Linked DNA regions of Flavivirga spongiicola. The protein of the gene in region 3 interacts with the protein of the main gene of each other region in a pairwise test. Links are inferred from orthologs where the notes say so. Each region holds a gene or a part of one and is shown on either strand. Other genes may lie near its edges. The genes, in order: Q4Q47_RS13705, Q4Q47_RS08735 and Q4Q47_RS15750.

Region 1 (6,335 bases), 560 kb from region 3 along the record:
CTGTTTCGATGTTTTGTTCTTTCTCTACTTTATTTTTTGGTTTGTATCCTCTTTTATTATAAGTCGCCATGTATTCTATCTATATTAATGCGCCGCAAAAATATAATTTTTCTTCATAACTAAAAGGGTATTTATTTGATATTTTTCAATAATTTGCACTTCTTTTTAAAGAGTTTAGCAACAAATACCAATTGAATTTCAAAATAACACATAAATAATTTGAATTATTTTTTGCTTAAATAAGTCAAAAACCTTAAGCATAGCTGAAGTTATGGTTCTGTTTTTGAAGAAATTTAAGTAAAAAAGAAATGAATTATATTCGTCATTTTGAAGTTTAATTGGTATAATATAGCCTTTAAGTCGCTTATTATATGATTTTAAAATCCCTTTCGTTACTTAATTATAAAAACTTTGATAGTAAATCATTTGCCTTCAATGATAAAATAAATTGCATTGTTGGTAATAACGGTATTGGAAAAACCAATGTACTCGATGCTATTTATCATTTATCCTTCGGAAAAAGTTACTTTAACCCCGTGGCAACACAAAATATTAAGCATGACGAAGATTTTTTTGTGATTAATGGTGATTATGAAAAGGATAATAAAACTGAAAAAATAATTATTAGCTTAAAACGAGGTAAAAAAAAAGTTATTAAACGCAATGCTAAAGCTTATGAAAAGTTTAGCGAACATATTGGTTTTTTACCTTTAGTGATTATTTCGCCAGCCGATAGAGATTTGATTATTGAAGGTAGCGATACCAGACGAAAATTTATAGACAGTGTCATTTCACAAAGCGATAAAACCTATTTAAACCATTTAATAAACTATAATAAGATACTGGCTCAACGTAATGCGTTACTAAAATATTTTGCTTTAAACCACACCTTTAATAATGATACTTTAGAAGTTTACAACAATCAATTAACAGACTTTGGAACTCGTATTTTCGAAAAACGAGATACTTTTTTAAAGGAATTTATTCCCATCTTTAAGTCGCGTTACGAAGCTATTAGTAATGGTAGTGAAATAGTTGACTTAAAATATCACAGCGATTTATTTGAAGCTGATTTAAACACACTGTTAAAAAATATCATCAATAAAGACAAAGCGTTACAATACACGAGCGTTGGTATTCATAAAGATGATTTACATTTTAATATTGAAGGGCATCCTATTAAAAAATTCGGGAGTCAAGGTCAACAAAAATCGTTTTTAATTGCACTAAAACTAGCTCAATTCGATTTTATAAAAGCGCAAAGTGGTGTCAATCCGATTTTATTACTAGATGATATTTTTGATAAGTTGGACGAACATCGTGTCGCTCAAATTATTAAATTAGTAGATGATGAAAATTTTGGACAGCTATTTATAAGCGACACTCATGCAGAACGTACAGAAGCAGCTGTAAAGCAGGTGCATCAATCTTATGAAATTTTTAGGCTTTAAATTTCAAGCAGCTTAATATATAACAAGATCTAATGGCAAAACGTAACAACGAACATATTAGCATTCAAGATGCTTTAAAAGAATTTGTAGAAACCAATAAATTAGAAAAAGGTTTAAATAAAGTTAATGTAGCTGATGCATGGGCAAACCTTATGGGTAATGGTGTAAATAATTACACGGCATCGGTAAACTTAGAACGGGACACACTTTATATACAGCTGACCTCTAGTGTTCTTAGGGAAGAATTAAGTTATGGTAAACAAAAAATAATTAACATGCTTAACGAGGAATTAGGGAAAGAAATCATTAAAAAACTGGTACTCCGATAATTATAAAAACAAACTTTATACAAAATTTTTGTATTAAACCAAAAAGCTATTATTATTTATATTATATTTGTGACCTAATTTTTTATAAAACATAACATGAGTAAAGGTACCGTAAAATTTTTCAATGATTCTAAAGGTTTTGGATTCATCGTAGAAGACGACAACAACAAAGAACATTTTGTACACATTTCAGGACTTATCGATGAAATTCGTGAAGGTGACGCAGTAGAATTCGATCTACAAGAAGGTAGAAAAGGATTAAACGCCGTAAACGTAAAAGTAATCTAATAAATATACTTTAACAATTACAATTAAAGGTCTATCAATCAATTTGATAGACTTTTTTTGTTTTTAGTGATTAATAAATTATTTGGCACTATCTTTACAAAAACAAATTAACTTAATAGTATAAACAATGAGTAAAGGTACCGTAAAATTTTTCAATGATTCTAAAGGTTTTGGATTTATCGTTGAAGACGACAACAACAAAGAACATTTCGTACACATTTCAGGACTTATCGATGAAATTCGTGAAGGTGATGCTGTAGAATTCGATCTACAAGAAGGCAAAAAAGGATTAAACGCCGTAAACGTAAAAGTAATCTAACAATATACTTTTAACAATTTACAATTAAAAGTCTATCATTTATTCGATAGGCTTTTTTTTATGGAATGCCCCGTCCTGAAATAAGTTGACACAAAATCGACTTATTTCAAGACGGGGCATCTTAAATAAAAAAGCCCGCAACGATGTTGCGAGCTTTCTGTTTGTTTATAATTTTTAACGACTTAAAACATCTCTCTACCAGAAAAATGAAAAGCTCCCTCTATAGCCGCATTATCATCACTATCACTTCCATGTACTGCATTTTCACCAATAGAAGCTGCATAAAGTTTACGAATAGTTCCTTCGGCAGCATCAGCAGGGTTAGTTGCCCCTATTAAAGTTCTAAAGTCTTCAACAGCATTGTCTTTTTCTAAAATAGCTGCAACAATAGGACCGCGAGTCATATATTCGACTAATTCCCCAAAAAATGGACGTTCATTATGTATAGCATAAAATGCTTCAGCGTCAGCTTTTGTCATTTGTGTTAATTTCATTGCTACGATTCTAAATCCTGAAGCTGAAATTTTTTCTAATATTGCGCCAATGTGTCCCTTTTCAACAGCATCTGGCTTAAGCATTGTAAATGTTCTATTTGTTGCCATTTTATTGTTTTAATTTTGCAGCAAAAGTAATGTATTTCTAATTAAAAACAACCATTAAATCATAAACTAGTATAACGCATTAAAAAACCTATTCTTATCTTAAAATTATTGCAAAATATATCGCTTTACTTTTTTTAAGTTTAATTTCTCACTTCCGTGAGGACAAGCCTCTCAGATACCATACTGAAACTTATAAAAAGCCAATATTTTATTATAGTTTTAAGCTTTACAACATCCTTTTAAAGCATCATTCAGGTTAAAAAAAATTGTATCTTCGTCAACTATGAATAAACAAGATATTATAAGTATAAAACGGCTATTGTCTTCTAAAAAAAAGATTGTAATCGTACCCCATAAAAATCCAGATGGCGATGCCATTGGCTCTACACTTGGGCTTTATCATTATCTTATAAAAGGCAATCACCAGGTAAATGTTATAGTACCTAATGATTATCCTACTTTTCTGAAATGGATTCCAGGTAATGACATCATATTAAAACATGATTCTCAGACTAAAAAATGTGATGCATTAATTGAAGCCGCAGATATTATATTTACCTTAGATTTTAATGCTTTTCATAGAACTGGTAATATGGAAACTGTATTAGCTAAAAGTAATGCCTTAAAAATTATGATTGATCATCATCAAGCACCTGATGATTACGCTACTTACATGTTTAGTGATGTTAGTATGAGTTCGACCTGCGAAATGGTATACCATTTTATTAATATGTTAGGCGATACAAATCTGATAGACACAAACATTTCAACCTGCTTATATGTTGGCATAATGACCGACACAGGTTCTTTTAGGTTTTTATCCACAACTAGTAAAACCCACCAAATAATAGCTCAACTTATTGAAAAAGGAGCTAATAATACGGAAATTCATAACAATGTTTACGACACTAATAGCTACGAACGTTTACAGCTTCTGGGATGTGCGTTAAGCAACTTAAAAGTTATTCCAGAATCAAGAACAGCTTATATTACACTTACACAAGAAGAATTATATAAACATGATTATAAAAAAGGCGATACAGAAGGTGTTGTGAATTATGCTTTGTCATTAAACAATACGATACTAGCTGCTATTTTCATTGAAGATAAACAAGAAGGCATTATAAAGATCTCGTTACGCTCTAAAGGGAATTTTTCTGTCAACGAATTATCCAGAGCGCATTTTGGTGGTGGTGGTCATACCAACGCTGCTGGAGGAAAAAGCTATTTATCGCTAGAAGATACAGTTGCTAAATTTATTAGTATATTGCCTAGTTATAATAAAGCCCTAAATAATGAATAAATTACTAACATTGGCCATTGTTTTACTGGCATTAAACTGTAAAACCCCCGATGCTCGACGTCCCATATCGGTAAAAACTGGCTCTTTTATAGATGCCTCCGTAGAGCGCAATAAAAAACTGATTGCTCAAGAACAAGTTTCCATAGAAAAAATCATGCAAGCGCAAGACATAGACTATATAGCTTCAGAGAGTGGTTTCTGGTATTACTACAATAATAAAATAGAAATAGATACTTTAAAAACACCTCTCTTCGGAGATATTATAAACTATAATTACAATATAAAAGCATTAAATGGCAGCCTAATATATTCAAAAGAAGATATTAAAACGCAAAACTATGCTATGGATAAAGAAGAGTTATTTACCGGTTTACGTGAAGGTTTAAAACTAATGAAAACTGGCGAAACTGTTACCTTTCTTTTCCCTTCACAAAAAGCATATGGTTATTATGGCGATGAAAACAAAATAGGTAGCAACACACCAATAGTATGTGAAGTTACAGTAAATTCAATTACCCAAAATCAAACTAATTAATAATGAATTTTTTAAAAAACGCAGTCAAAATATTATTAACTACTTCTTTAATAACTTTAGCTTCATGTAAAGCTCAATATCCAGATCTTGAAGATGGATTATATGCAGAATTTATTACCTCAGAAGGTATTATGGTTGCTAAATTAGCACATAAAAAAGCACCTATAACTGTTGCTAATTTTGTCTCACTAGCAGAAGGTACTAATACTATGGTAGACAGTGCTTATATAGGAAAAAAATTCTATAACGGACTTATTTTTCATCGTGTTATCAATGAATTTATGATTCAAGGTGGTGACCCTACAGGTACAGGTGGAGGAAGTCCCGGTTATAAATTTACGGATGAATTTCATCCAGATCTAAAACATGATAAACCAGGTATTTTATCTATGGCAAACTCTGGACGCAATACAAACGGAAGTCAATTTTTTATTACAGAAATCCCAAAACCTCATTTAGATAATGGGTATAATATATTTGGTGAGCTCGTTATTGGAATAGATATCCAGGACAGTATTTCTAATGTAAAAACGGCATCTGGAGACAGACCTGTGGAAGACGTTGTCATTAAAGAATTAAATATTATTAGAAAAGGTAAAGATGCAAAATCCTTTGATGCTCCAAACACATTTAATAATCATTTTGCTGAAGCAGAACGTAAAGAAAAAGAAAAGCTAGCCAAAATAGAAGCAATTATAAAAGCTTCTAAAGAAAAATTTGAAAAACAACGAGCTAAAGCTATGACGTTGTCTTCTGGTTTACAATTTTTTGTTACCGAAAAAGGCACTGGAAAAAAATTACCAGAAAACGCTGAAGTGCTTACCCATTATGCTGTATATTTTGAAAGCGGAAAACTACTTCAAACCAGTAAATTAGAAATTGCTGAAGCTCTTGATGCCGTAAACGAAAAGCGTAAAGCCGCAGACCAATACCAACCTATTACTGCTGATATCAGTCCAGATGCCAAAATGATTTCAGGCTTTAAGGAAGGGTTACAACAATTAAATGTTGGAGATAAAGCAACCCTATTTATTCCGTATCATTTAGCTTATGGTGAAGCAGGAGGTAGAGGGATTCCTCCAAAATCTAACATCATTTTCGAAGTTGAAATTTTAGAAATTTTAAAGTAAAAAATAAAACATATGCAAGCATTAAAATTCGATTGGAACCCTGTAACTGGAATTGACATTTTCGGAAATTTCAAATTACACTTCTACAGTCTTATGTGGGTCATTGCCTTTATAATAGGCTGGTATATTATGAAACGTATTTTCACTAAAGAAAAAATATCTTTAGACTATCTGGATCCTTTATTTATTTACACCGTATTAGCAACTATGTTAGGTGCGCGTTTAGGGCATGTTTTGTTTTATCAATCAGAATTAATCTCACAAGACTTTTTTAGTATTTTTCTACCATTCAAATTTAAAGGTGGTTTTGAATTTACCGGTTTTCAAGGATTAGCGAGTCATGGTGCTGCTATTGGTATTATAATAGGCATGTATTTG
Region 2 (6,507 bases), 1.8 Mb from region 3 along the record:
ACTATTAGCATGGCTATATTTAAAGTGAACTAACTTCATTATTTGGGAATTTGAAAGTATAGAATGTCTCCGTCATATATCATTTTTAGTTTACATTCGTTAATATTGGATTTCTGATGATCTAACAATCGAAATAACAGTAACCTAAATTCGTCATAAGAATAATTTGATGGAATTTGTATTTCCTCAAAGGTGAATTTATTATGAGTGAACTTTTTTTTTAGATGTTCAAATACAGCATCGGTTCCTTTTAATATAATCTCCTTACTGGTTAGTGTTCCCGATGTTGTTGTTTTACTTTCTGATTTACCAATTAACTGCTTTTTTTCACTCTTTTTAGGCTTCTTTTTTGTTGTTTTTTCACCCTCTTTTTTAAGTTTTTTAATTTCTTCTAACAAACCTTTTGCATCTCCATCTGTAGGCAGCTGTTCGACTAACTCACCTTTAAAGGCTTTTTGTAAAATAGCTTGAGGTAGATAATCTATTTTTTTAATTAAAGTCTCATATTCCTTTTCAATGGCATTTGCTTTTGAAAATAGATTATCAACTCGTTTTACAATTTCATCCTGCTCTAATTTTGGTGGCACAGGAAAAGCTATTTTAAATAAGATTCCTAGATTTATATTTTTTTGAGCAGTTGCAGGTGCATAATGTTCTAAATCTCTCTGAATAGTTCTTAAATAATACATAGCAAACTTTGAAGAGTACATACCCTTGTATGGTAAATAACCGACAACACTATCAGGAAAACATGAATCAAAATCTAGAATACCAGTTTCAGCAATATTCGCAGCAATAGTAATACATAAAGTTCCTTTTGGAAAAAGCCTGCTTTGTGATAATCCAAACTCACTATAAGTTTGAGTGTGATTTTCAATTAAACCATTTGATCTTGCAACATCTCCCGTTTGAATAAATGGGTAATTACCTCCGAAAAGCCTTTGGTCATTTCTTGGTCTATGTTTTGATTTGCCCCTAGTAAATTCACCGAAATTTTGTAAATAACCAAAAGACCATATTTTGGGTACTTGATATGGTTGAGAAACATTCTCAAATACTAGTCCAGGTGTTCTCTTAGGTAGTCCTAATTTCTTTCTTTCTTCTATTATTTTTTTTCGCCAATCATTAGCATTTTCAAGAGTTTTATCTTTCCTCCAACCTTCTGTAAGCTTCCCTGTAACAGCTTTAGATAACACGGCTTGTCTAAAATTTTTAAGTAAATCTGGAATTTTATCTAACCGTATTTTAATCTCTTCCAATTGAGTGAAAAATGTATCTAATTTTTTAACAATACGCTGCTGTTCTTTTATTGGTGGTATTGGAAAAGGAATATTGTAGATGCTTTTGGAAGACAAATGTTTAACAGTAGTAGCCGAAGTGTTTTCGTTTATTATATTCAAATATCCTGGAAGACCATAATAAAGAAGCTTCTTCATTAAAAACTTTTCATTCGGAAATATTCGACATACTCGCTGATTTAACAAAGCATTTTTGCCTTTCCATAAATCAGAATTAAAATCTCCATCCATTCCGACCAACAAGTCTCCTTTATTGACGACATAGTCATTAGAATAATCACCTTTATAGTAGGTTTGAGTCTTACCTTTTAATATATCCCTAATTCTTATAAGTGGTATTCCATCCCCTTCTTTATTAAAATCCTTGGATTTGAATGCAAATCCATTTTGAATTTTAACTAAATCACTTAAAGGTATTAAAGCCCAATTTTGATGAGCTGAAACTAACCCCGTTCTTTCTTCAAAGAGATCTTCTACTTTATGAATCAAACTCATATAGAAAGTTCTTTTATAATATTGTTTAGAGCTTTAGTGATTTCATTAAGCTCTGTTAATGCTTCTTTGGCAATATCAATAGGCTCATCTAATTCTGCTCCATTGCTTAAATTTTCATCAACCATTAAACCTAAATCTAGAGAGTCGTTTTTCTTTTTTATCTCCTCCCTCGTAATACATTGCCAACGCTCATCTTTAATAGATTCTCTTTTTTTATCATCGATATCTCGATCATAATTCATTAATACCTTGCTTGTGTCAGTACCACCTGTGTAGGCTTTAATAAAATCATTAAAGGCAGCTCTTGTAAACGGTGTACGTTTTCCATAACTAGGGACATTGGTGCGCATATCATAGTACCAAACATTTTTGGTATTTCCTGTTTCGGTTTTGCCTCGTGTAAAAAACAGCACATTGGTTTTCACTCCTGCAGAGTAAAAAATCCCAGTTGGTAAACGTAATATAGTATGCAAATTACATTTATCCATTAGGTCTTTACGAATGCGTTGCCCATCACCATCTTCAAACAAAACATTATCAGGTAAAACTACAGCAGCTCTAGCGGTTCCTTTTTTATGTAAAGACCTATAGATGTGTTGTAAAAAGTTGAGTTGCTTATTACTGGATACAAAGGTTAAATCATCTCGTGTTGGTTTTTCACCACCTTTTTTGGTTCCAAAAGGTGGATTAGCTAATACGCCGTCTAAACCTTTTAATGTTTTACCTAAATCGGTCAATGTATCTCCTAAATGGATTGTACTGTCTAAGCCATGTAATTTAGCATTCATTAATGCTAAACGATGTGCATCTTGAACCAGTTCTACTCCGCTTAAAGCTTCGTTAACTTGAAATTGACGTTGTTTATCATTAGAATCATATTTATAATTGTAACGGTCAACTAAATACTGATCAAGAGAAATCATAAAACCAAAAGTTCCACAAGCAGGATCGTTCCATCGTTCTCCCAATTTTGGAGCCAACAATTCTATCATCACTTTTATTAGTGGTCGAGGAGTAAAGTATTGGCCTGCTCCACTTCGTTTTTCGTTAGCATTACGCTCTAACAAATCTTCATAAATCTGTCCCATGGTATCACGCTCACTTTCATTATACCAATCTATAAGGTCTATTTGCGTGATTAAAGTTCTTAAATTAACAGGTTTACGTAATGTAGTAGATGCGTTAGTATAGATTTCTGTAATCGTTGTGTTATCTCCTTTAGCACTTATATTGGCTAATAAGTCTCTATAGCGGTCGTATAATTCTTTATTATCTGTAATCTCGAGTAAAGTGCTCCATTGATATTCTTTAGGTATTTGTTCTTTAAAACCTTTTACTTCGGATAGCTTTAAAAACAAGATATATGTTAACTCATTTAAATATTGGTGATAAGTAACTCCATCATCCCGTAATACATTACAAAGGTTCCAGAGTTTATTTGAAATTTCTTCTGCGCTCATTTATGCTGTTTCTATGTATAAATTATCATTTAAGGTTTCTATGACATCTTTTAACTGATGCTCAAATATTTTGTTTAATCTTTTAAAGCCTCCATCTGACATAAATGGATCTTTATTTAAATCTTCAATTTTAATAATGGTTTCTTGAATAAGTTGTTTTTCAAAACGGTCTATCCATTTTAATTGGATTTTATTCCAATCTTTCATGCTGCGTACTTTGTCAACTGCATTTCTAATACGTTCTTCATGGCTTATCAGTGTACTGCCTAAAGCCAGAGTCCGAATGTATGAAATAATATCGGCAACGATGTCCTCATTTTTACTATCCTTCCAAGCTGCATTTAAATTTCTAGAATTAAAACCTTTTTGGTCTAACAGCAATTTTAATTCTTTAAGTGAATGACGATCTAACTCTTTAGGTTTTGTACAAATAATTTGAAGAGCTGCCACTTTATTTAAATTCTGCTCAAGGAAGATTTTAAAACTATTTAAATAATCTTCTGGTTTTTGTCCTTTACCATAACCACGTTCACTACCTAGATACTCATCGTCATGCTCTGATACATATTGTGCTCTTGGTTGTGGTATAAATTCATCTAAAAACCTCCATAATTGGTCATATTTCGAAAGTGATGAAGCTATGCTATGTTCTTCAATATTCTTTAACATATTTATGAAAGCTTCAGGGTCTTTACCTTCAGTATTGTATTTGAAAATTTCCTCATTCTGCCCTATAATCTTTGTTTTTTTGCGTTGAAGCTTCGAAATAATTTGTTCTAACTGTTTTTTTGCTCTGACATTGGATTCAATGTCATCAAACTCATCAATTAGTTGAGTGAATGATGTTTTTGGATTTGTCACTACAGGTTTCATGGAGGAGAAAACCTCTAAAGATTCATAAAGTTTTACTGCGTCAAAAATATTGAACACTTCTTTTCCTATATCGTCACATCGTCTGGTAGCACGCCCTAACATTTGCTCGTATAAAATTCGAGATTTGATACGTCTTAAAAATACCAAATTGCAAATTGGTGGTACGTCAATACCAGTAGTTAATAAATCCACAGTCACAGCTATACTAGGAAATTTTTCATTTTTATAACGTGTTACTAATTCTTGAGGTTTATAGGATTTGCCTGTGATTTTTGCAATAGCATCATCAGGTACATCTATGCCTATATTTTCATATTCCTCTTTTAATAATTGAACAATCAAATCAGCATGTTCGTCTTTAGCTGCAAAAATCAGGGTTTTTTCATCTCCTTCGGGGTCAATTTCTTTTACTAATTGTTGAGCAACAGTTCTATTAAAAGATTCTGTAATTACCATTTTATTAAACCCTTCAATATCTATGTTTAATTCATCTTCTAGTTCATCAAGTTCTTCAATACGATTATCTTCTTTAATATATACCTTTGGTTTTTCACCTTTTTTCCAGGTTATACCTTCTTCGCTTAATTTCGTTTTAATAATATTAGGCGGTTCATGATCTATTAAATAACCATCTATTACCGCCTCTCTATATGAATATGTATAGACAGGATGCCCAAATATCTCAGTTGTATGTAAAGCAGGTGTAGCTGTTAAGCCTACAGTAAAAGCATCAAAATAATCTACAACCATACGATATTTACTAACGTAATCTCTTTGGTCTTTGAAGTTTAGTTCTTCATCATCCAACTCTCTATCCTGTAAATATCCACGATGCGCCTCGTCTACAATAATACAGTCATAAGTGTCAATTGGTAAAACATCTTCATTATTACCATAAAATAAGCGTTTTACCATGCTTTGAACCGTAGAAAAATGTAATCTAGATTCAAGATCTGGAATTGTAGCTTTTAGTTTGTCAACTTTATATGTTTCAGCAAATGTATTAAGACCTTCGATTTTATTATCCTCAAAATTGTTGATGGCTTGCGTTGCTAATAATCTCCTATCTACCAAAAATAAGATGCGTTTAAAACGGTTAGCTTTAATAAGGCGATAACAAAGACCAATAATGGTTCGTGTTTTACCTGTGCCTGTTGCCATTGCTAAAAGCGTTTTTTTGCTATCTGGCTTATGTCTAACAATTTTTTCAACAGCTTCAATAGCTTTTATTTGATAATCCCTTAAACTTAAACCTGCTTTATCTTGTAAATAGGAAATGTTTGAATCTTTCAGTTTATCATTGGACTCTTGAATATTTCTTTTATATAATTCTAAAATACCTTCCGGGGAATACCACCCTCTCAAAGCTTTAGAATGATTCCTTTCATTTCTAACATCAAGAAACCAAACACCACTTTTAGTTTTTATTTGTTCTAAATAGGTTCTTCCGTTAGTTGAAAACAAAAATGGCACATTGTAATTTCTCCATTTCCCCAATAGTTTAGCTTCGTGTTCGTCTTCAGCTAATTCTGAATATATTTTAGATTGCTGTAAGTCTGTAGAAATATCACTTTCATATTTTTTTGCCTCAACTATGCCATACAGGTCAGTGCCAATAAATAAAGCATAGTCAGCCCATTTAGAACCTACAGGCCACTCAGCAATGGCTATTCGTCTTCCTTTTTCTGGTAAAGTCTTATTTTTTTTATAATCGAGAACACCCGTTTCTGCTTCCCATCCAGCTTCTTGCAGTTGTTTGTCAATGAGTTTTCTGGTTTCTTTTTCGTCCCAATCAATTTTTTTAGCGGCTAATTCAGAACGTTTAAGAAGTTCTTGCTTTTCCTCTAAAGACTGTTCTTTAATTTCTCGTTCTTGAAGTAGAGAATTATACTTTTTTTCTAAATCATCATAGTCTTGACTTAGAACATGTAAGGCATGTCTTGCGTCAAGGTTTTTTGGTAAACTGTATTTAACATCATCAATATTTGTTTTTCCATAGGTTTGATAAAACCACATAGATAATTTAAATGCAGAAAATAAAATAGATTTGGCATCATCAAATGAACCTTTATTGTCATGTACTGCTTGATTACCTTTACCTTTAATTGTAAAAAATAAGTCCAATACATTAGTAGGTAATATGTCTTCGAACTGTAAAGATTTTAGTCTATTATGAAACGTATTGTCAAATGGGAATTCTAAATAATGTTCTTCAAAAATTAATTCTGTGATTTTTTCACCTAGCATTCTAACTTTAAAAATAGTAACTATAGGGTCGCTATATAAAGTGTATTCCGCTGTTTGTCCAATATTCCACAGAATTGGATACTCTTTTTCAAGATAAATAAAATTTGATTTCTTCATTTAAGTGTATTGCATAA
Region 3 (6,226 bases):
CATACTTAACAGTACCAAAATCAAAATCCCAATTTCCTCCATGATTCATAGGATGACATTCTATTCCTAATTTTTCAAAATATGAAACAATTTCAAAATTAGAAACAACAACAGCTCCTGTACGTTTGGCTATGGCTTCAACATCTAAAATATGGTCCTGATGCGCATGTGTTACCAAAATATAATCAGCCTTTAATTCATCTATATTTATATGGGATGCTTTTTGGTTTCCGGAAATGAAGGGATCTACAAGTATGTCAACATTATTTACTTGTATACCTAAGCTAGCGTGACCGTAAAATGTAATTTTCATTATTTTGTGGTATTAAATTTTTGTAAAAGTAAAATACAAAAAAACTATAACAAATGGCCTACTCCCATAAGAATAGCTAATAAAACTGTAGTTAATGCTATTTTTTTTAACTCTGGATCTAATAACTTGGGCTCTTTATTTATACTTACCTTTTTAATATGAATTAATAGAGGAATGTATGCCACCATAAAAATTAAGTTATATGGCGATGTGTAATATAATATTCCGAATAAGGCAGACAATAAAATAGCCAATCCAATTAACGCATAATGGTATATTCTAGCATTTTTAATTCCAAACTTAACCGCTAGCGTTAATTTATTTGATTTTTCATCAGATACAATATCTCGCATATTATTAAGATTAAGAACGCCAACACTTAGTAATCCTACAGTGCAAGCTGGAAGGAAAACAACATGGTCTATTGTTTTTGCATACAACACATAACAACCAATAACGCTCACTAATCCAAAAAAAACAAATACAAAAAGGTCACCTAAACCTCTATAACCATAAGCATTACTTCCAACAGTGTATTTTATGGCACCGACAACAGATGCAATACCAAGTATAAAAAATAAAAGCGTGAGTAAAAAATGCTTCACTCCAAATGCGCAGAAAATGAGTAAAAAAGCTAAACCAATAGAAATTAGAACATTAATCTTAATGGCATTAAACATTTCATCCGGAGAAATCTTTCCAGACTGTATAGCACGTTCTGGTCCAATTCTACCATTATTATCGGTGCCTTTAATACCGTCACCATAATCGTTGGCCAGATTCGATAATATTTGAAAACTTAAAGTGGTAAGAATCGCAAGAATACCTATCTTCCATTTAAAATAGCCATTGTATTCTGCTAAACATGACGCCAAAATAATCCCTGATATTGATAAAGGTAACGTCCGCAGACGCATTGTAGAAATCCAAAGAGAGACTTTATTCATTATGGAATCCATTTTTTAGCAAAATTAGGTTTTCGTTTTTCAAGAAAGGCATTTCTACCTTCAATAGCTTCATCTGTCATATAAGCCAAGCGCGTAGCTTCTCCTGCAAATACCTGCTGACCAACCATACCATCATCTGTTAAATTCATGGCGAATTTAAGCATTTTTATAGATGTTGGTGATTTAGCTAATATTTCTTGTGCCCACTCATAAGCAGTGGCTTCTAATTTGTCATGAGGTATCACCGCATTTACCATGCCCATTTCGTAGGCCTCTTGTGCTGAATAATTTCTTCCTAAGAAAAATATTTCACGTGCTTTTTTCTGTCCCACCATTTTTGCTAAATAAGCAGAGCCATACCCACCATCAAAACTAGTTACATCAGCATCTGTTTGTTTAAAGATGGCGTGTTCTTTACTGGCCAGCGTTAAATCACAAACAACGTGTAAGCTATGTCCACCACCTACAGCCCAACCAGGTACAACAGCAATGACTGCTTTTGGCATAAATCTAATTAAACGCTGAACTTCTAAAATATTTAAACGATGATACCCATCTTCTCCTACATACCCTTGATGTCCTCTAGCCTTTTGGTCGCCTCCACTACAAAAGGAATATACACCATCTTTAGTTGATGGTCCTTCTGCAGATAATAGGACAACTCCAATATTTACATCTTCATTAGCATCATAAAAAGCATCGTATAATTCGCTAGTTGTTTTCGGTCTAAAAGCATTACGAACGTCTGGTCTATTGAAAGCGATACGTGCAACACCATTATATTTTTTATAAGTGATATCTTGATATTCTTTAACAGTAATCCAATTTTCTTGGTCCATTTTTATTATTTTAGTCAAAAATAAATTTTATTTCAAGAAATCACTTACTTCCCCATGAAAAATAAATTTTTAGCTTCTGTTTTTACTTTTTTCACCCTTTTTATCTATTCTCAATCTTATGATTTTAAAACTATTATAGACCTTGATGCTACAGATGTTATTAGTCAGGATAATACTGGAACCTGTTGGAGTTTTTCTACATCATCATTTCTTGAAAGTGAAATAATTCGCCTCACAGGACAAAAAATTGATTTGTCTGAAATGTATAACGTCCGCCATACATATCTTAATAAATCATGGAACTATGTTATGAGGCAAGGAAAAACACAATTTAGTCAAGGTGGATTAGCACATGATGTTATCAATAGTATTTCAGAACATGGATTTGTTCCGAATGATTTATACACCGGCTTAACAAATGGCAATAAAAAACACAATCATTCCAAATTAGTAGATACACTGAAAAAAACTTTGGATAGATATATAAAAGAACCAAAAACCTATAATTGGAAAAAGGAGACCAATGAAATTTTAGACACTTACCTCGGTAATAATATTGAAAGCTTTGATTATAATGGGACTAAATATACGCCTCTATCTTTTATGAGGAAGGCTCAAATCGATCCAAAAAACTATGTTACAATTACGTCATTTTCACATAAACCTTATCACACAAATTTCATACTAAATATTCCTGATAATTTTTCTAATGGTACATTTTTTAATGTAAAATTAGATGAACTCGTACATATTGTAAATAATGCGTTGAAAGAAGGTTTTACTGTTGAATTAGATTGTGATGTTAGCGAAAAAACGTTCTCATCAAAACATGGATTGGCAATCATTTCTGAAGACGGTGTAAATATAGAAGATGCTTTGGTAAATGTATCTAAAGAAAAGGAAATAACGCAAGAATTCAGACAACAAGAGTTTGAAAACTATAACACCACAGACGATCACTTAATGCATATAACTGGGTTATTAAAAGATCAGAATGGAACCACCTACTATAAAGTAAAAAATTCATGGGGGACAAACCCTAAAAGAGTTAGTAATGGGGGGTATATTTACATGAGTGAAGCATATCTTAAATTAAAAACTATTTCCATAATGCTAAATAAAAAAGCACTCCCTAAAAAAATTCTTAAAATATTGAGAAAAGCGCAAACATTTTAAGCGAACTTTAGCATAGTGATAAAAACAAAAATACTTATATATAGACATTTGATTGTAGCTTTTTTTTTATTATTTTTGTCCAGAATTTTATTTTTATCGACAAAACACTTTGTTTTAACGATAAAAATCGTATTTTGCCGATTATTAATACCCAGATCTTATGTTACTTACAATTACTATTTCCCTCGCAGTACTCGTAACTATCAATTTATTACTACTAAAATTTAGTGCTAATAAAATTGATAAAACGGCTAAAGCAAACAAAAAACCAGTGGTACTTACACCACAAATCACCATTGAACAGGCACCTGAGAGGCTTGCTCCAACAGGGAGTTAGTCTTACTGAAATGCTTATTACCAAACCAATAGCCTCTATTAGCGCTTAAAGGTGAAGGGTGTCCGGAAGTCAATACTTTATGGTCATTAGTATTTATTAGCTTTACTTTTTGCTTTGCATAACCTCCCCAAAGTAAAAACACAATATTCTCTTTCTTTTCACTTATCATTTTTATAATAGCATCAGTAAAGGTTTCCCAACCTCTTTTTTGATGACTCCCTGCTTGGTGCGCTCTAACTGTCAGCGTAGCATTCAATAATAGCACACCTTGATCAGCCCAACGCATAAGATCACCATTTTCTGGATATGGAATTCCTAAATCTGTTTCTATTTCTTTAAAAATATTAATCAATGATGGCGGATGACTAATATCTTTATTAACAGAAAAACACAATCCATTTGCTTGCCTAGGTCCATGATATGGATCCTGACCAATAATAACAACTTTCACATCATCAAAATGGCAATGATTAAAGGCATTAAAAATTTGTTTTCCCGGAGGGAAACAAGTTTGAGATCTATATTCAGATTTAATAAAACTTACTAAATCTTTAAAATAAGGCTTCCCAAATTCTTCTTCTAAATAAGGTTTCCAACTTTTGTGAATATCTACATTCATACTAATTAGATAATATTCTTACTAACAATTCTTTTAATAAATCTCCTTGAGGAACAGCATTAGCACCTACGCCTTTGCTTTTTACATCAAACTCCCTCAATGTAGAAACAACCGCACTTACTTTACGCATTGGGTAATGTCTCGCTGCTGCTATATATTCCTTCACAAAGTAAGGGTTTATTTTCAAAGCAGATGCAACATTTCTAGGGGACTTATCACTTAATCCATGAAAATGAAGCAATTGTGAAAAAAAATTAAATAATAAAGACACGGTTACTACCATCGGATTATCTTTAGGATTTTCAGCAAAGTAATTAACAATTTGATAAGCCTTTATAGTATTCTTTTCTCCAATAGCTTTGCGTAATTCAAAATTATTATAGTCTTTACTAATACCAATATTTTCTTCAATATGCTCGGGCGAAATTTGAGTCCCTTTTGGTAAAATAATTTGAAGTTTTTCCAACTCATTATTTATTTTACTTAAATCTGTTCCTAAAAACTCAACAAGCATTTGTGCTGCTTTAGGTGAAATAGAATAGTCTTTAGAAGATAATACACGGCGAATCCAGTCAGCAACCTGATTTTCGTAAAGTTTTTTGCTTTCGTAAACGATGCCAGTCTTTTTTAATGTTTTATATAGCGATTTACGCTTATCAATCTTTTTATACTTATAGTTTACCACTAAAACAGTTGTAGGCTGTGGATTTTCAGCATAAGAAGCTAGCTTTTCAATAGTCCGCGATAAATCCTGAGCTTCTTTAACAATAACCACCTGATACTCTGCCATCATGGGATAGCGTTTTGCATTGCTGGCAATATCTTCAATCGTTACATCCCGACCATATAAAACCATTTGATTAAAACCACGTTCTTCTTCTGCTAAAACGGTACTTTCAATAAAATCGGAGATCTTATCAATATAATAAGGCTCCTCTCCCATTAAAAAGTAAATGGGTTTTAGTTTTTTATTCTTTATATCTGTAACTAATTGTTTGACTTCGTCCAAACTATCTTAAATTTTCAAATTACAAACGCCAAATTCCAAATAAGAACGACATTTAATCGGGATTTGATGTTTGATTATTGTAATTTCTGGTTTTGTAGCTTAACTTTGAAAAAAATCAGTATGCATTCATGCAAGAACTTAATTTTCCAAAGTTTTCGTTTCGATTCAAAAATAGCGAAAATAAAATTTCTATATTCGATAGTATTCGTAAAAAATTTGTGATTTTACAACCAGAAGAATGGGTTCGTCAACACTGTGTTCAATATTTAATAAATAATAAGGGGTATCCTAAATCTTTAATTAACGTAGAAAAAGAATTGATTATTAACTCTTTAAGAAAACGATACGATATTGTAGTATACAATTCTAATGGCAGTATTCATTTAATAGTAGAATGTAAAGCCCCAAAAATTATTATAAACCAAGATACATTCGATCAAATAGCACGTTATAATTTAGAGTTAAATGCTACATATTTAATGGTTACCAATGGATTAAATCATTATTATTGCCAAATGGATTTTGAAAATGAACGTTATAATTTTTTAAAAGATATTCCTAGTTTTAGTAAGCAGTCGCAGTGATCAGTGTTCAGTAAGCAGTACCCCGTAGCAGTTTATTATAATTCCTGTGTAACTTTGCGCCTTTGCGCCTTTGCGAGATTAAAATATTTAAATTCGCATCGTATTAGAGCTAAACAATCGCGGTATTCAGTGTTCAGTGTTCAGTGTTCAGTGTTCAGTGTTCAGTGTTCAGTGTTCAGTGTTCAGTAAGTACTAAATAAATTTTTAAACTATATTCTTGAAACTTGAAAATAGCAATCGTTATATTAAATTGGAATGGTAAAAAGCTTTTAGATCAGTTTTTACCATCGGTCATTGAACATTCTAAAGAAGTAGATATATATGTTGCTGATAATGCCTCAACTGATGATTCTGTTTCTTTTGTAAAAGCCACTTACCCGTCTATAAAAATAATTCAAAATA

Evidence for each region.
Region 1: the proteins of Q4Q47_RS15750 (region 3) and Q4Q47_RS13705 interact in binary tests that used the Escherichia coli proteins (3 or more experiments, as listed by UniProt). The link is inferred for Flavivirga spongiicola from one-to-one orthologs.
Region 2: the proteins of Q4Q47_RS15750 (region 3) and Q4Q47_RS08735 interact in binary tests that used the Escherichia coli proteins (3 or more experiments, as listed by UniProt). The link is inferred for Flavivirga spongiicola from one-to-one orthologs.

Annotation. Positions count from the first base shown.
Region 1 is NZ_JAUOEO010000001.1:3,403,204-3,409,538, reverse strand. Bases 1,280-4,107 are described here. They hold Q4Q47_RS13705 (nucleoside-diphosphate kinase), read right to left. Parts: upstream 2,990-4,107; coding sequence 2,570-2,989; downstream 1,280-2,569. Other genes in these bases: Q4Q47_RS13700 (DHH family phosphoesterase), read left to right, coding at 3,273-4,107; Q4Q47_RS13710 (cold-shock protein), read left to right, coding at 2,196-2,387; Q4Q47_RS13715 (cold-shock protein), read left to right, coding at 1,877-2,068; Q4Q47_RS13720 (DUF721 domain-containing protein), read left to right, coding at 1,484-1,780; recF (DNA replication/repair protein RecF), read left to right, coding at 1,280-1,451. Also shown: Q4Q47_RS13730 (tetratricopeptide repeat protein), read right to left, coding at 1-70; more of recF, read left to right, coding at 372-1,279; more of Q4Q47_RS13700, read left to right, coding at 4,108-4,292; gliding motility-associated peptidyl-prolyl isomerase GldI, read left to right, coding at 4,285-4,827; Q4Q47_RS13690 (peptidylprolyl isomerase), read left to right, coding at 4,830-5,957; lgt (prolipoprotein diacylglyceryl transferase), read left to right, coding at 5,970-6,335. UniProt on the Escherichia coli protein: Major role in the synthesis of nucleoside triphosphates other than ATP. The ATP gamma phosphate is transferred to the NDP beta phosphate via a ping-pong mechanism, using a phosphorylated active-site intermediate.
Region 2 is NZ_JAUOEO010000001.1:2,184,352-2,190,858, forward strand. Bases 1,022-4,021 are described here. They hold Q4Q47_RS08735 (class I SAM-dependent DNA methyltransferase), read right to left. Parts: upstream 3,254-4,021; coding sequence 1,790-3,253; downstream 1,022-1,789. Other genes in these bases: Q4Q47_RS08730 (restriction endonuclease subunit S), read right to left, coding at 1,022-1,793; hsdR (type I restriction-modification system endonuclease), read right to left, coding at 3,254-4,021. In the rest of the region: Q4Q47_RS08725 (restriction system-associated AAA family ATPase), read right to left, coding at 1-39; more of Q4Q47_RS08730, read right to left, coding at 39-1,021; more of hsdR, read right to left, coding at 4,022-6,490. UniProt on the Escherichia coli protein: The subtype gamma methyltransferase (M) subunit of a type I restriction enzyme. The M and S subunits together form a methyltransferase (MTase) that methylates A-2 on the top and A-3 on the bottom strand of the sequence 5'-AACN(6)GTGC-3'.
Region 3 is NZ_JAUOEO010000001.1:3,967,010-3,973,235, reverse strand. The notes cover bases 2,399-5,117. They hold Q4Q47_RS15750 (uracil-DNA glycosylase), read right to left. Parts: upstream 4,232-5,117; coding sequence 3,566-4,231; downstream 2,399-3,565. Other genes in these bases: holA (DNA polymerase III subunit delta), read right to left, coding at 4,233-5,117; Q4Q47_RS15755 (C1 family peptidase), read left to right, coding at 2,399-3,275. In the rest of the region: Q4Q47_RS15770 (metal-dependent hydrolase), read right to left, coding at 1-313; menA (1,4-dihydroxy-2-naphthoate octaprenyltransferase), read right to left, coding at 358-1,272; Q4Q47_RS15760 (1,4-dihydroxy-2-naphthoyl-CoA synthase), read right to left, coding at 1,260-2,099; more of Q4Q47_RS15755, read left to right, coding at 2,154-2,398; more of holA, read right to left, coding at 5,118-5,240; Q4Q47_RS15740 (type I restriction enzyme HsdR N-terminal domain-containing protein), read left to right, coding at 5,369-5,824; Q4Q47_RS15735 (glycosyltransferase family 2 protein), read left to right, coding at 6,049-6,226. UniProt on the Escherichia coli protein: Excises uracil residues from the DNA which can arise as a result of misincorporation of dUMP residues by DNA polymerase or due to deamination of cytosine.